DNA from 3 places in the Oceanobacillus alkalisoli genome. Region 3 is predicted to be linked to each of the others. Evidence: predicted binding sites of a transcription regulator. Region 3 holds the regulator's gene; each other region holds the start of a gene.
What was found. Region 3 encodes LexA, which represses DNA repair genes until DNA is damaged. Its sites were predicted from a motif close to CGAACATATGTTCG; they were not measured.
Positions count from the first base shown of each region.

Region 1: a site for LexA is predicted at 1,646-1,659, ahead of L3V42_RS04595 (YolD-like family protein). Genes of this name have one in related genera too.
Region 2: a site for LexA is predicted at 2,292-2,305, ahead of L3V42_RS17185 (DNA polymerase IV). Genes of this name have one in related genera too.

Region 1 covers NZ_JAKNRA010000002.1:6,181-10,473, forward strand. Annotated here, with positions in the region: gene msrB (peptide-methionine (R)-S-oxide reductase MsrB) at 1-866, opposite strand, end outside; gene vrrA (VrrA/YqfQ family protein) at 949-1,410, opposite strand; gene L3V42_RS04595 (YolD-like family protein) at 1,687-2,019, shown strand; gene L3V42_RS04600 (YozE family protein) at 2,042-2,254, opposite strand; gene tatC (twin-arginine translocase subunit TatC) at 2,281-3,045, opposite strand; gene L3V42_RS04610 (twin-arginine translocase TatA/TatE family subunit) at 3,147-3,317, opposite strand; gene L3V42_RS04615 (twin-arginine translocase TatA/TatE family subunit) at 3,333-3,536, opposite strand; gene L3V42_RS04620 (dihydrofolate reductase) at 3,612-4,112, opposite strand; gene L3V42_RS04625 (thymidylate synthase) at 4,130-4,293, opposite strand, start outside.
Region 2 covers NZ_JAKNRA010000023.1:6,920-11,212, forward strand. Annotated here, with positions in the region: gene L3V42_RS17175 (sensor domain-containing protein) at 1-196, opposite strand, end outside; gene L3V42_RS17180 (peptidylprolyl isomerase) at 309-953, opposite strand; gene L3V42_RS17185 (DNA polymerase IV) at 1,024-2,274, opposite strand; gene L3V42_RS17190 (serine hydrolase) at 2,635-3,948, opposite strand; gene L3V42_RS17195 (hypothetical protein) at 4,089-4,247, opposite strand.
Region 3 covers NZ_JAKNRA010000004.1:14,123-18,415, reverse strand. Annotated here, with positions in the region: gene L3V42_RS07375 (methionine gamma-lyase family protein) at 1-142, shown strand, start outside; gene glnA (type I glutamate--ammonia ligase) at 200-1,537, shown strand; gene lexA (transcriptional repressor LexA) at 1,709-2,332, opposite strand; gene L3V42_RS07360 (YneB family resolvase-like protein) at 2,623-3,279, shown strand; gene L3V42_RS07355 (DUF896 domain-containing protein) at 3,457-3,690, shown strand; gene tkt (transketolase) at 3,792-4,293, shown strand, end outside.

The DNA of each region.
Region 1 (4,293 bases), on a different contig from region 3:
AATCCACCAGCCTCAACTGGCCCATCATCAAAGACATGTCCTAAATGGGAATCTGCTGACCCACTTCTAACTTCTGTACGGATCATGCCGTGGGATGTATCCATGTTTTCTTTGATTTCATATTGATCAATCGGTCGTGTAAAGCTTGGCCAACCACAATTCGCATCGTATTGATCCCTTGATGAGAATAATGGCTTTCCAGATATGATATCTACATATATTCCATCTTCAAAGTTATTCCAGTACTTATTCTTAAATGGCAACTCTGTGCCGTTTTCTTGGGTTACGTGGTACTGTAACGGCGTTAATTTTTTCTTTAAATCTTCTTTATCATACGTTTCTTTCCAATTGTTATTAATAAAGTCTTCTCTCCCTGAACCTTTTTTGTATAAGCGATAGTGGAATGATTGTTTCTTATAATAATCCTGGTGTTCTTCTTCTGCTGGATAGAATGTCTTAGCCGGAAGAATTTTCGTTACAACCGGCTTGGAGAACCTGCCGCTTGCATCAAGAGCTTGTTTCGATTCTTCAGCAATCGCCTTTTGTTCTTCATTTTGATAAAAGATTGCTGTCTGATATGATTCTCCCCTGTCATTAAATTGTCCGCCTGGATCTGTCGGGTCAATCTGTTGCCAGAACGTTTCTACGAGTTCTTTGTATGGCATAATAGCTGGGTCAAATGTAATTTCGACTGCTTCAACATGTCCAGTTGTATCGGCGCTGACTTGCTCATAGGTAGGATTTTCCACATCGCCACCTGTATATCCAGAAATGACACGTTCAATCCCCGGACGGCTGTCAAAGGGTTCAACCATACACCAAAAACAGCCGCCGGCAAACGTAGCTTTTTCTAATGAATTAGACATGAATTATTCCTCCAGTGCTCTAGTGTGATACTATCTATTTTTCCGCTTTTTTACTTAAAATGCAAGTATACTGCATGTTTTTTTATATATAAAGCTTTGGAGTAGATAAACCGCTATTCTTTTTTTTCGTTGTTTTCACTTTACTTGTTGCAATATTTTTTTCCTTTTCCGGATTCCTTTCTATATTTGCCTCCTCTTTCTTTTCTTCTTCCGGAAGATCATCTATGCTTTTGAAAGCTTTGACCATACGATACATAGCTGGTAAGTTTTTTAACATTGGTCCATATTCTTTAATCATCGGTGTCGTCGTTTCTACGACTCTTAAAACTTGCTGTATATTACTCAGTATACCCGAAAAACCACTAATTCCTTTACTGATTTGAGGATTGTGTAATAAATTTCCCGAAGTTATTTTTTGTAAGCTTACTGGAAAGCGGCTACGTGGCATTGGAGATTGTTGAGGAGTTCCGAACATAAAGGAATTCATTCCTTGTGGTTGCTGCCTATAAGGATAATTTTGCCGTCTTTGAATTGGTCCGAGCATTTACTCACCCCTGCCTTCTATGCTTGCTTTTATAATGTACGTAACAACTGATTAAAAAGTGTAGGCAATATATTATTTCCCGGGCAAGCGCAGGAATCAGCAAAAAACTGCATCAATAGTGGTTTTTATATGAGCTTCTTGTCGATTTTTGTCTGATTTATTTAAAACAAACGTTTGATTTAATTTATTAACCTCATTTCTTATCCCTGATTTATCTTCTATTCACTATTGACAACAAACAAATGTTCGTGCATAATTTTTAAAGAGGTGAGATGAATGATAAATGATCGTGGCTCGATTAAATGGACAACGATGATGCTCCCGGAGCATGCTGAACTACTCAGAGAATTATGGAACGAGGATAATAAAATCAAAAAGCCGCTCCTTGATCCCCAGGAAATGGAGTTAATGGAGCAGCATTTACAGACTGCTTATCTAGACAAATTACGAACAGAATTTACGATATACAGCCCTTCTGCTTTACAGACAGTAACTGGAACAATTACGAAACTAGAGCAACAGACAAAACAAATCCATATAAAAAAAGAGGATGGTACGCGCCTTCCCCTCCCCCTTCAACTCATTGTAAATATCACAATAAAAAAATGAGGCTAGTATTCCTTAGCCTCATTTATCTATTATGATAGGAATCCCAAACCTCATCAAACGTACGTAATGCATCTGGAAAAGGGCTATTCCATTCCAGATAATCACTTATTTCGTTATAATCATCTGAGTGCTTTGGGAAATCATGATCACGGAAAACCCCCTCGGCTAGCTTACATTTTTCATCTGGAACTTTCATTCCCCGAAAAGTCATCAGATGCTGATAAAATGTCTTCAAGAAAACACCTCCATCTATTCTTTTCATCAGGTTGATGGTTCCTCTTCTTCCATAAATTCCTTATGTTTTTTTAACTTTCTCTTATATACTACCTTAGATAACTGTACGCCTATTTCATACAAAAGAATTAGCGGCACAGCCACAATGATCTGTAAAACAAAGTCTGGAGGTGTGATTAATACACCAATTACAATTAAGCCGAAGTATGCATACTTTCTATTTTTAATCATGAATGCTGGCGTAAGTATACCGAGACTCGTTAAAAACATAACAATAATCGGTAATTCGAACAACACAGCGAAAGGTATTGTAACACGAAATAGAAATGTAAAATAGCGATCGACAGTAAACATAATATTAAACATCCCATCATTCAACGATAACAGGAATGGCATAATCAGTTCCACGAAAATAAAATAACCAAAGACTAGTCCGCCGATAAATAAAAGAAAAACTGCAGGTATGTAACCGAGTGTTGCTTTTCTTTCATGTGGAAGTAGGCCCGGTTTAACAAAAGCCCATATTTGATAAGTAAGAAGCGGAATCGTTCCTACAATCGCTACCAATCCTGCCATGGAGAAGTAAATCCAAATAATTTCCGTTGGACTAATCGCAGTTAATTCCATGTCTATATCATTGACGAAAAACCAATAAATATCTTTAATATAAATAAATCCAACTATGAATAAACCGATAAATAATAAAGCTGTAACAATTAATCGGTTGCGGAGCTCAGAGAGATGATCAACAAGATTCATCTCTTTTCCTTCCATTTGATTTCCTTTAGCCATTTAAGACCCACCTCTAATCGAAAAAGCACACAAAAGAAGATGTAAGGTAAAGTAAGAACTTACATCTTCTTTTTTAATATTTTACTTGGACTGTTAATGTATTATTGTTTACTTTTATCCTCATCTTCCGTTAATCCCTTTGTTGCATTCTTAAATTCTTTTAATGAATTGCCAAACGCTTTACCAATTTCTGGGAGTTTATTTGGACCAAACACAATAAGAGCAACAATTACAATTAAAATTAAACCTGGAATTCCAATATTACTTAGCATGTTCTCTCACTCCATTTATTTACTGTCATCGTTCACAATAGATTTAACTTCTTTTACTTCATCCGTAACATCACTAGTTAAATCATTCGCCGATTTTTTAAATTCACGTAGTGTGTCACCAGCAGCTTTACCAATTTCCGGAAGTTTGTTTGGGCCAAAAACAATAAGCGCAACAACTAGAATAAGAATCAATCCAGGAAATCCTATGTTTGCCAGCATATCTATCATCTCCGTATTATAAATATCCCTGATGCTAATCATAAGTATATAGCATTAGAAGGCTCTGTACAAGTTCTACTCCTTATTCTTTTTTCTTTCATAAACAAGATAATAATAGTCATAGGGATTCGATTCATCCTTCTTCCCTCTCGTTTTCTCGGTCAACTCCCATTCATCCAATGAGAACGACGGAAAGAATGTATCCCCTTCAAAATCTTCATCAATCCATGTAATGTACAGCATGTCGGCAAAAGGAAGCACTTGCTTAAAAATATCCCCGCCACCAATCACAAAATATTCTTCTTGTGGATTGTCATCATTCCGTGTTTTGATAGGTTCCAAGTCATGGATTACTTCTACTTCTTCCGGAAATTCATGGTTCCCTCTTGTAAGAATAACATGCTTCCGATTCGGCAGAACGCGTCCGATCGAATCAAATGTTTTTCTCCCCATAATGATTGTATGACCTGTCGTTGTTTCTTTAAAATAACGCAGATCATCCGGTAAATGCCAAGGTAAATCATTGTTGGACCCTATTACATGATTACGGTCCATTGCTACGAGTAAGGAAATCATCCTCAAAACTCCCCTTTCTATACAGCTATCGGAGCTCTAATAGCTGGATGCGGATTGTAGTCGATTAATTCAAAATCGGATAGCTCGAAATCAAATATTGATTGCTTGTCCGTATTCAATTTCAATTTCGGTAACGGCCGTCTCTCCCTTTGCAGTTGGGTTTTCACTTGTTCCAGATGAT
Region 2 (4,293 bases), on a different contig from region 3:
CGTCAGTGAAAATGTCTGTAAATGCCTGCCCCAACAATTCTTCCTGCGTATATTGGGTGACTTCTATAAATCTTGTATTAACATACTGAATGATTCCTTGATGATTGAAAACGATAATCATCGTTAAGTCGTTTATCATTTTTTCAATTTCGTATTGAAATTTTTTCTGGTCGGTTTTATTTGATGTTTCATTCATATGACTTTCCTCACTCTTCCACTTGAATTAATGTCATGATGATGACCTTACAGTATAATTTTACTATATATGAAGCGGGTTGTCTGAGACAAATAAATAAATCTTTGTGTCTTTACTGTGATAAGATGTTTGGTTCAGGGTAATCATAGCCTTTTGTATCAACTTCAACGGTTTTCATCACTTGATCTTCAAATGGTTTATCCATTTCATCGCGATCAGCGGACACGATTGTTTCCACCACTTCCATTCCTTCCGTGACTTTACCGAAACCAGCATAATCCCCATCTAAATGGGGGGAGTTTTCTACCATGATAAAGAATTGGGAGCCGGCTGAATCCGGTGACTGCGATCTTGCCATGGACAGCACGCCTTTGTCATGCTCTAAATCATTTTCGAAGTTGTTGGAGGCAAATTCACCAGCAATCGAATAACCTGGTCCACCTGTGCCAGCACCATCTGGATCACCGCCTTGAATCATGAAACCGGGAATGACACGGTGAAAAATGACGCCATCATAAAATCCCTCCTCAATTAAGGAAATGAAGTTTGCTACGGTATTTGGAGCAATTTCAGGATATAATTCTAATATGATTTGTTCGTCATTCTCCATTGTAATCGTAACAACCGGATTTTCTTCCACATCGCTTGGATAAGCGGCTGCATCATCTGTATTTTCTTCAACTGGAGTTTCTTGTTCACCGCAAGCTGTTAAAAATATGGCAAACAGAAAAATAGTGAGTAAGAAGTATTTTTTCATCGTTTACTCTTCCTTTCGCTGCTTTAATAGTAAGGCACCAACTTATTATAGCACGTTACGCATCGCTGGTTTAAGCTTGATGGCCTCCAATCTTCTTGCTTCGTTCAAGGAGGATGCCTGCTTCCGTATAACTGGAAGCTCGGAGAATCGAGGTTGCACCGTATTTATCGCGAATTGCATCCATGACATAGCCGATATTATTTTTCTTTAAATTGTCTTCAAATAGATTGAGCTGGACATGTTCGTGATCATAAAGATTTCCGAGGGTTACGTACACATGGCGGATATAGCTGCACCCATCATAAAATGTTCGGAAAAGCTGCATACAGACTTCATACATATCCATCGTTACATTTGTAGGGCGTCCAATACTTTTTGAACGGGAAAATCCGCCTTTTTTCTCTGTGGAATAGGAAATACTAAGGCTAATCGTCTTTCCCGCCTGATTGGCAGTGCGGGCGCGCCGGCAGACTTCTTCACATAAATCTAAAATACAGGTCGCAGCTTCCTTTCCTGTGTAGTCTCGGAGCAGAGAAATTCCATGTCCGAATCCTTTTTGTACCGTCTTTGTGAAATCACCGTAGACAGGGCTTAAATCAATGCCCCAAGCATGCGAGTAAAGTTGTTCTCCCATTATGCCAAAGCGTTTTTTTAATTGACTTAAGTCATAACGGGCGAGCTGACCAAGCGTAACAATTCCCATACGGTTCAAGTTACGCTTCATTCTGCTGCCGATTCCCCAGATTTTTTCAATTGGAAACGGCCAAATTTTCTCTTCAATATCTTCATAGCGACATTCAGCGATTCCCTCTTTCTTTGCGTGAAGGTCCATGACGACTTTAGCAAGAAATTTATTATCCCCAATTCCGATTGCAGCCGTAAGTCCAAAGCTCTCCATAATTTCTGCTTTTATTTTCTCTGCAATCTCTCGGCGGTCACCGAATAGTCGCTCGAGCCCATTGACCGTCACCCATATTTCATCAATGGAATAGGGGTGGATGGCTTCTTTCGGTGCATAATTATGGATTAGCTTTGTAATTTCCAAGGAAACATGTAAATAATCGGCCATCCGGGCAGGGGCAATATAAATCTCCGGATCATCAGGAAGTTCGAAATATCGGCTGACATTACTGATGCCATATTTTTCTTTTAAAGCAGGGGAAGCGGCGAGGACAATACTTCCTGGCCGGTTTAAATCCCCAACGACGGCAAGCATAGTTGTCATTGGATCGAGATTACGTTTTACCGCCTCAACACTAGCATAAAAGGAGCGCATATCGATGCATAGAATGTCATGCCGCGGGTAAATTGAATAATCCATCGTAACACCACCTATAGAGAACGTTTGTTCTTATTATAAGTGGTTTATGAAACGTTAGCAATGGTAAAATCTGCAAAACAAAAAACTCTACCGAAACATCCGGTAGAGCAGGGTTCATGCTTTTTTGTCAATTCCGCTAATTGTTCCGTCAAGCGTCATTGGGGCATCCAGATCGACGAAAAATAAGACAAGCGTTGTATCCGTGATTGCTGTGAGCGATGGAAGAGATTGGTCGAGATCTGTAACTGATTGCTTGCTTCAAGCTTTTTGAGCATTGTTTTTCCTCCCGTTCTAATTTCTCCTTGCGATAAAGTATGCGGGAGAATGGAAGGGACGGCAATGAATTAGCTTAGGAGAAGGTTAGGGCTGCTCTTCTAATGTTTGTTTAACTTTCAATCGGTATGCTTCATCACCTATTAAATTCACTTCAAATGAATTGATGTTGTTTTGCAGCATCAAGCTTTGCCATAAGTTGAGGTCGTCTGTGAATAAAACAATTTCTATTCGATCACCCTCAAGGTCCTCAGCGTACAAGGCATCGTTTAAGATAAAAGCGGTGGATCCGCCTTTTGATCCGATATGGGTATAATAGTCCTGATTTGCTTCATTTATTTCCATCGGCCACTCCATTAAATCTCGCATGATTGCAGCTGCTTCTGCCGGCAGTTCGTCATTGGATATGATGGTTAACAGCTGCCCGTAATCCTTGGCAGACGCTCGAGTTAATCGGTCAGACCAGACCTTTTGAACCTCAAGTGGCAGATCAAACGAATGGTCATTAATATCAATCGTACCTTCTTTTAGTTGTTTGCTGAGATTAACTGCAAGTTCCCGGTAACGTTCCATCGGTATAGCCTCGAGTTCTCTGATGATATCCTCTTTGTCCATAGAGTCGTCAGCAATATATTCTGGAAAGAGCAGGGGACTGACTAAAGGATATATCGGTTCATGCTGTGTGAGCCCAACGGATTCTATCCGCTTGTTAATTGCGGAGATATCGAGCAGGTGGAGAAGGTAGTCGGTATTCGCATTTGAACTGTATGTAATCATTCCTTTAGCAACTTCGTGAAGAGGTACTTGCGCATCCTTTACTTTACCCGCCGCATGAATAGATTCGAGCCATGTTTCATGTGCATTCCCGTCCGTACCTTCATAAAAAAAGCGACTCAACTCATCAAGCGGGACGGGCTGAGTTTTATCCAGTGCCCCGGCTTCAACTTGCATTGCGTATTCTAAGGCAATCATTATTTTGACAGTACTTGCAAGTGGACGTACGATGTCTGACTGATAAGCAATGACTTCTTCGCCATTTTTCACAACATAAAGGGAAGTTGTTTCCCGATTATCTTGTAAATGATTGAGGACATAATCTGGGTTGTCACGGAAAATAACGAAGAATGCAGCTCCGATAACGATAATGATTCCGCCATAGATGATTAAGCGTTTCTTCGTATATGTTTTTCTATCTAATAGGATATAGGCTATCACACCAAGAAGAAAGGCTAGTATGTAATCTACATTAAAAAGTAATACGGTAATGATAATTGCGAGTACAATGGCAATCGTAATAAATGCTTCCCGAATTTTTTCTTTCGTTCGGTATTCTTTACGCAGAAAGGCAAGAAGCGTGAAGACGACGATGCCGGAAAGCCCAATCCAGGCCCATATATTCATATAGACACACTCCTTTAGTTAGTTAATTTATCGTATGGAAAGAGATTAAAAAACTTATCCTTCAACATTTAAAAGAGATAAAAGGATAATACTTATTTTATGTTTAGTAATAAATAAACCCACCTGATTCTGTAAATAATTCAATTACATTCCTGCTTTTTTTCAGTAGCAAATATCAAACCACTACAGACACCGATAATTATGAAAGCAAGCCTTAGAGCCATATTGTCAAATACTACTAAATCAACAACTGCCATCACGATAAAAAATGTAAAAAATGAAGCCCAATTTATTTTCAAAAGTTATTTCTCCTTTTTAAGTATATTTAATGAATTTCATAATACG
Region 3 (4,293 bases):
TATCGAACTTTCTGCAGATGGACCGATCCGTGCACCTTACACGGCTTACGTTCAAGGAGGGCTTACTTATTCCCATGTTAAACTTGCCTTAACGCGTGCCGTCACTGCACTTGAGAAAAAAGGTTTTCTCCTTGTCGAATAGGGTATAGTAATATTTGGATGGCTTTAACATCCAAACTAATAGCTGGAGGAGATTTAGTTGGGAACCGTAATTACAAAGGAAGCGATCAAAGAAAAGATAAAGGAAGAAAATGTCCGCTTTATAAGACTGCAATTTACCGATATTCTTGGAACGATTAAAAATGTGGAAATACCACTTAGTCAATTGGATAAAGCGTTAAACAATAAGATGATGTTTGATGGTTCTTCAATTGAAGGTTTTGTGCGAATTGAAGAATCAGACATGTATTTATATCCGGACTTAGATTCCTTTGTTGTTTTTCCGTGGACATCTGATAAAGGAAAAGTCGCCCGTTTCATTTGTGATATTTACAATGCTGATGGAACACCGTTTTCTGGATGTCCCCGTTATATTTTAAAAAGAAACTTGAAACGTATGGAAGAGCTAGGCTATGATACATTTAATATTGGTACAGAACCGGAATTTTTCTTATTCAAGCTAAATGAAAAAGGTGAACCAATTCTTGAATTGAATGACCATGGAGGTTATTTTGACCTTGCACCGACGGATCTCGGGGAAAGCTGCAGAAGAGATATCGTACTGGAGCTGGAAGAAATGGGTTTTAAAATTGAAGCATCGCACCATGAAGGGGCACCAGGGCAGCATGAAATCGACTTTGAATATTCAGAAGCCGTACGCCATGCAGACGATATCCAAACATTTAAACTCGTCGTTAAAACGGTCGCAAGAAGACATAATCTCCATGCGACATTTATGCCAAAACCATTATTTGGTGTAGATGGCTCAGGAATGCACGTCAATATGTCTCTGTTTAAAGATGGTGAAAATAAATTTTTTGATGAAGCGAGCGAACGCCAATTAACAGATGTGGCATATCAATTTATCGCAGGACTTTTGGAACATGCGACGAACTTCACCGCAGTAACAAACCCAATTGTAAACTCATATAAACGGCTCGTGCCAGGTTACCAAGCACCTTGTTATGTAGCTTGGTCCAGTTCGAATCGGAGTCCATTACTACGAATACCAAGTTCAAGAGGGATGGGTACGAGAGTTGAGGTGCGCAGTGTTGACCCGGCATCCAATCCATATTTGGCACTCTCTGTCCTACTTGCTTCAGGACTGGATGGAATTGAACATAAAAAGCAACCGCCTCAAGCAGTTGACCAAAACATTTATGCAATGACGAAAAAAGAAAGAATAGAAAGTGGCGTGAAAGATTTACCAGCTACATTGAAAGAAGCATTAGATGAGATGGAGAAGGACTCTGTCATCATTCAGGCGTTGGGAGAACATCTCTATGAAAATTATGTAGAAGCAAAAGAATTTGAATGGCGCATGTTTAATAATACGGTGCATCCATGGGAACGCGAACAGTACCTAACATCCTATTAATCAATGAACAAGGGCGCAAGCGCCCTTGCAGGTTAAAACGCGATTCTTTTCGCAATATTTGGGACTGCGATTACTCGTTCCACCGAAGAGCGTTTGCACTAGCACATCGTTTCCTAATCTAGTAAACAAAACATCTGATCTTTGCACTGAATGCGAAGATCAGATGTTATTTTAATGTATATCTCTGTACAATCCAATGACTTTACCTAAAATACTAACCTTTTCATAAAATAATGGTTCCATCGTAGCATTTTCCGGCTGCAAGCGAATCATTTTTTCTTCTTTAAAGAAACGTTTGACGGTTGCCTCGTCATCATCTGTCATTGCTACAACGATATCTCCATTATCAGCCATGTTTTGCTGTTTTACAATCACCATATCACCTTCAAGAATCCCTGCTTCAATCATACTTTCGCCTTCAATGACTAGAACAAATAAATTATCGTCCGGACTCGCATGGGAGCTAGGAACTGGAACATATTCTTCAATATTTTCAACAGCGGTAATCGGGATTCCAGCAGTAACTTTTCCGATTACTGGAGCATAACGGGCTTGATTTTTCGGGATATTACCTTCACCGTCTTGATCTAATATTTCAATGGCTCTTGGTTTAGTCGGGTCACGACGGATAAACCCTTTCGCTTCTAACCTTTCCAAATGTCCATGTACGGTCGAACTGGATGCAAGACCGACTGCAACAGCAATCTCCCGAACGGATGGTGGATAACCTTTTGCATGAACTTCGTCTTTTATAAAATCTAAAATCATCTGTTGTCTTTTAGAAACTTTTGTCATCTATTTATCACCTCTTACATAGGATTTATTATTACTAGTTTATCACTTGAGGAAAGTTTATGCAAACATTCGTTCGAAAAAAACATTGACAGGACCATTTGTTCGTGCGATAATATGTTCTAAGAACAAAGGTTCGAAAAAACAGGAGGATTCTGTAATGCTAAATAGACTATTTGCTAAGTTTTCCAAAGAAGATATATTTTTTACTATCGGTTTCATCTTAACTTTGGTATTCTTGTATTTCTCTCTCATTGCCAATGCCTAATCGACTAAGAAGGGGAAATTGAATCGTGAAAGCAGTCATCTATTGCAGAGTGAGCACAGAGAAAAAAGAACAGGAATCATCATTAGCTAGACAGAAGGAAGAATTGTATGAACTAGCTGTCCGGCAAGGATTAGAAGTTGTTACTTGTATTGAAGAGCAGGTGAGCGGTTATGAAATTAATAGAGATGGGATTTTCGAGATGCTTGAATATTTTTCAAATAAGAAAGCGGAATGTCTATTAATTCAAGATGAAACGAGACTAGGAAGAGGGAATACGAAAATTGCTTTGTTTCATCAATTGCAAAAGTTGCATATATTAATCTACACCGCAATTCATGACGGGGAGCTGGAACTATCAGAATCAGATTCTATGGTTTTACAGATTGTCGGTATCGTCGAAGAATACCAAAGGAAAATTCATAATTTAAAAATCAAAAGAGGCATGCAGCGAGCGGTAAAAGAAGGATATAATCCAAGAAATAATTTAAAAAACATCAGCAAAGCGCCAGGGAGAGAAAGATTGGAAGTACCACTTGAGGAAATTGTACGTCTTCGCGAGAAAAAACTCACTTTCGGGGAAATTACAAGTACATTAAATGGCTTGGGTTATACTATCTCAAAAGCAACGGTTCATCGTCGTTATCAGGAGTACGAACAAGAGAGCGACCCTCAAAATAAATAACCTCACAAATGACAAGTTGTAATACTTGTCTTTTTTTGTTGTATGCATTATAAAGGAAGGGGAAAATCACAAAAATACAATATAAATTCTGTTATTATGTTGCGAAGTAGGGTAGTATTATAATCTAGATAATACTTTAAATACCCTCTTAAAGGAAACGATAAAGGAGGTTTATTGATGTTAACGAAAGAAAAACTTGCACGAATTAACGAGCTTGCAAAGAAATCCAAAACATCCGGTCTAACTGAAAAAGAGAAATCGGAGCAAAAACAGCTCCGGGAAGAATATTTGCAAAACATCCGCGGTTCATTCACAAATCAGTTGAAAACCGTTAAAATTATTGATCCGGCAGGTAATGACGTTACCCCGCTCAAAGTGAAAGATATGCAAAAAAGGAATGAAAAACATTAATTTGTTTAGGCAATCGACTTAATTTGCTTGTGAAGTTTGCACATTCATTATAGAATAGTAAATAGATACATACTATAGTGGAATTTTGAAAGGAGATAATTATGTCTAATATTGAACAACTATCAATTAACACGATCCGCACGCTTTCCATCGATGCGATTGAAAAAGCTAATTCCGGTCACCCGGGCTTGCCAATGGGTGCTGCGCCTATGGCTTACACGCTATGGACTGATTTTATGAATCATAATCCGAAAAACTCAAAATGGTTTAACCGTGACCGTTTCGTTTTATCTGCTGGACACGGATCGATGCTTTTATACAGTCTTTTACATCTTTCAGGCTATGATGTTACAATTGATGACTTGAAAAACTTTCGTCAGTGGAATTCCCGTACACCAGGTCACCCGGAAGTTCTCGACACAGATGGTGTAGAAGCAACAACTGGCCCACTTGGACAAGGTATTGCGATGTCCGTTGGTATGGCGATGGCAGAAGAACATCTTGCTGCTAGATTTAATAAAGAAGATGCATCCATCGTCGATCATTATACGTACGCACTTGTAAGCGACGGTGACTTGATGGAAGGTATCTCGCATGAGGCGG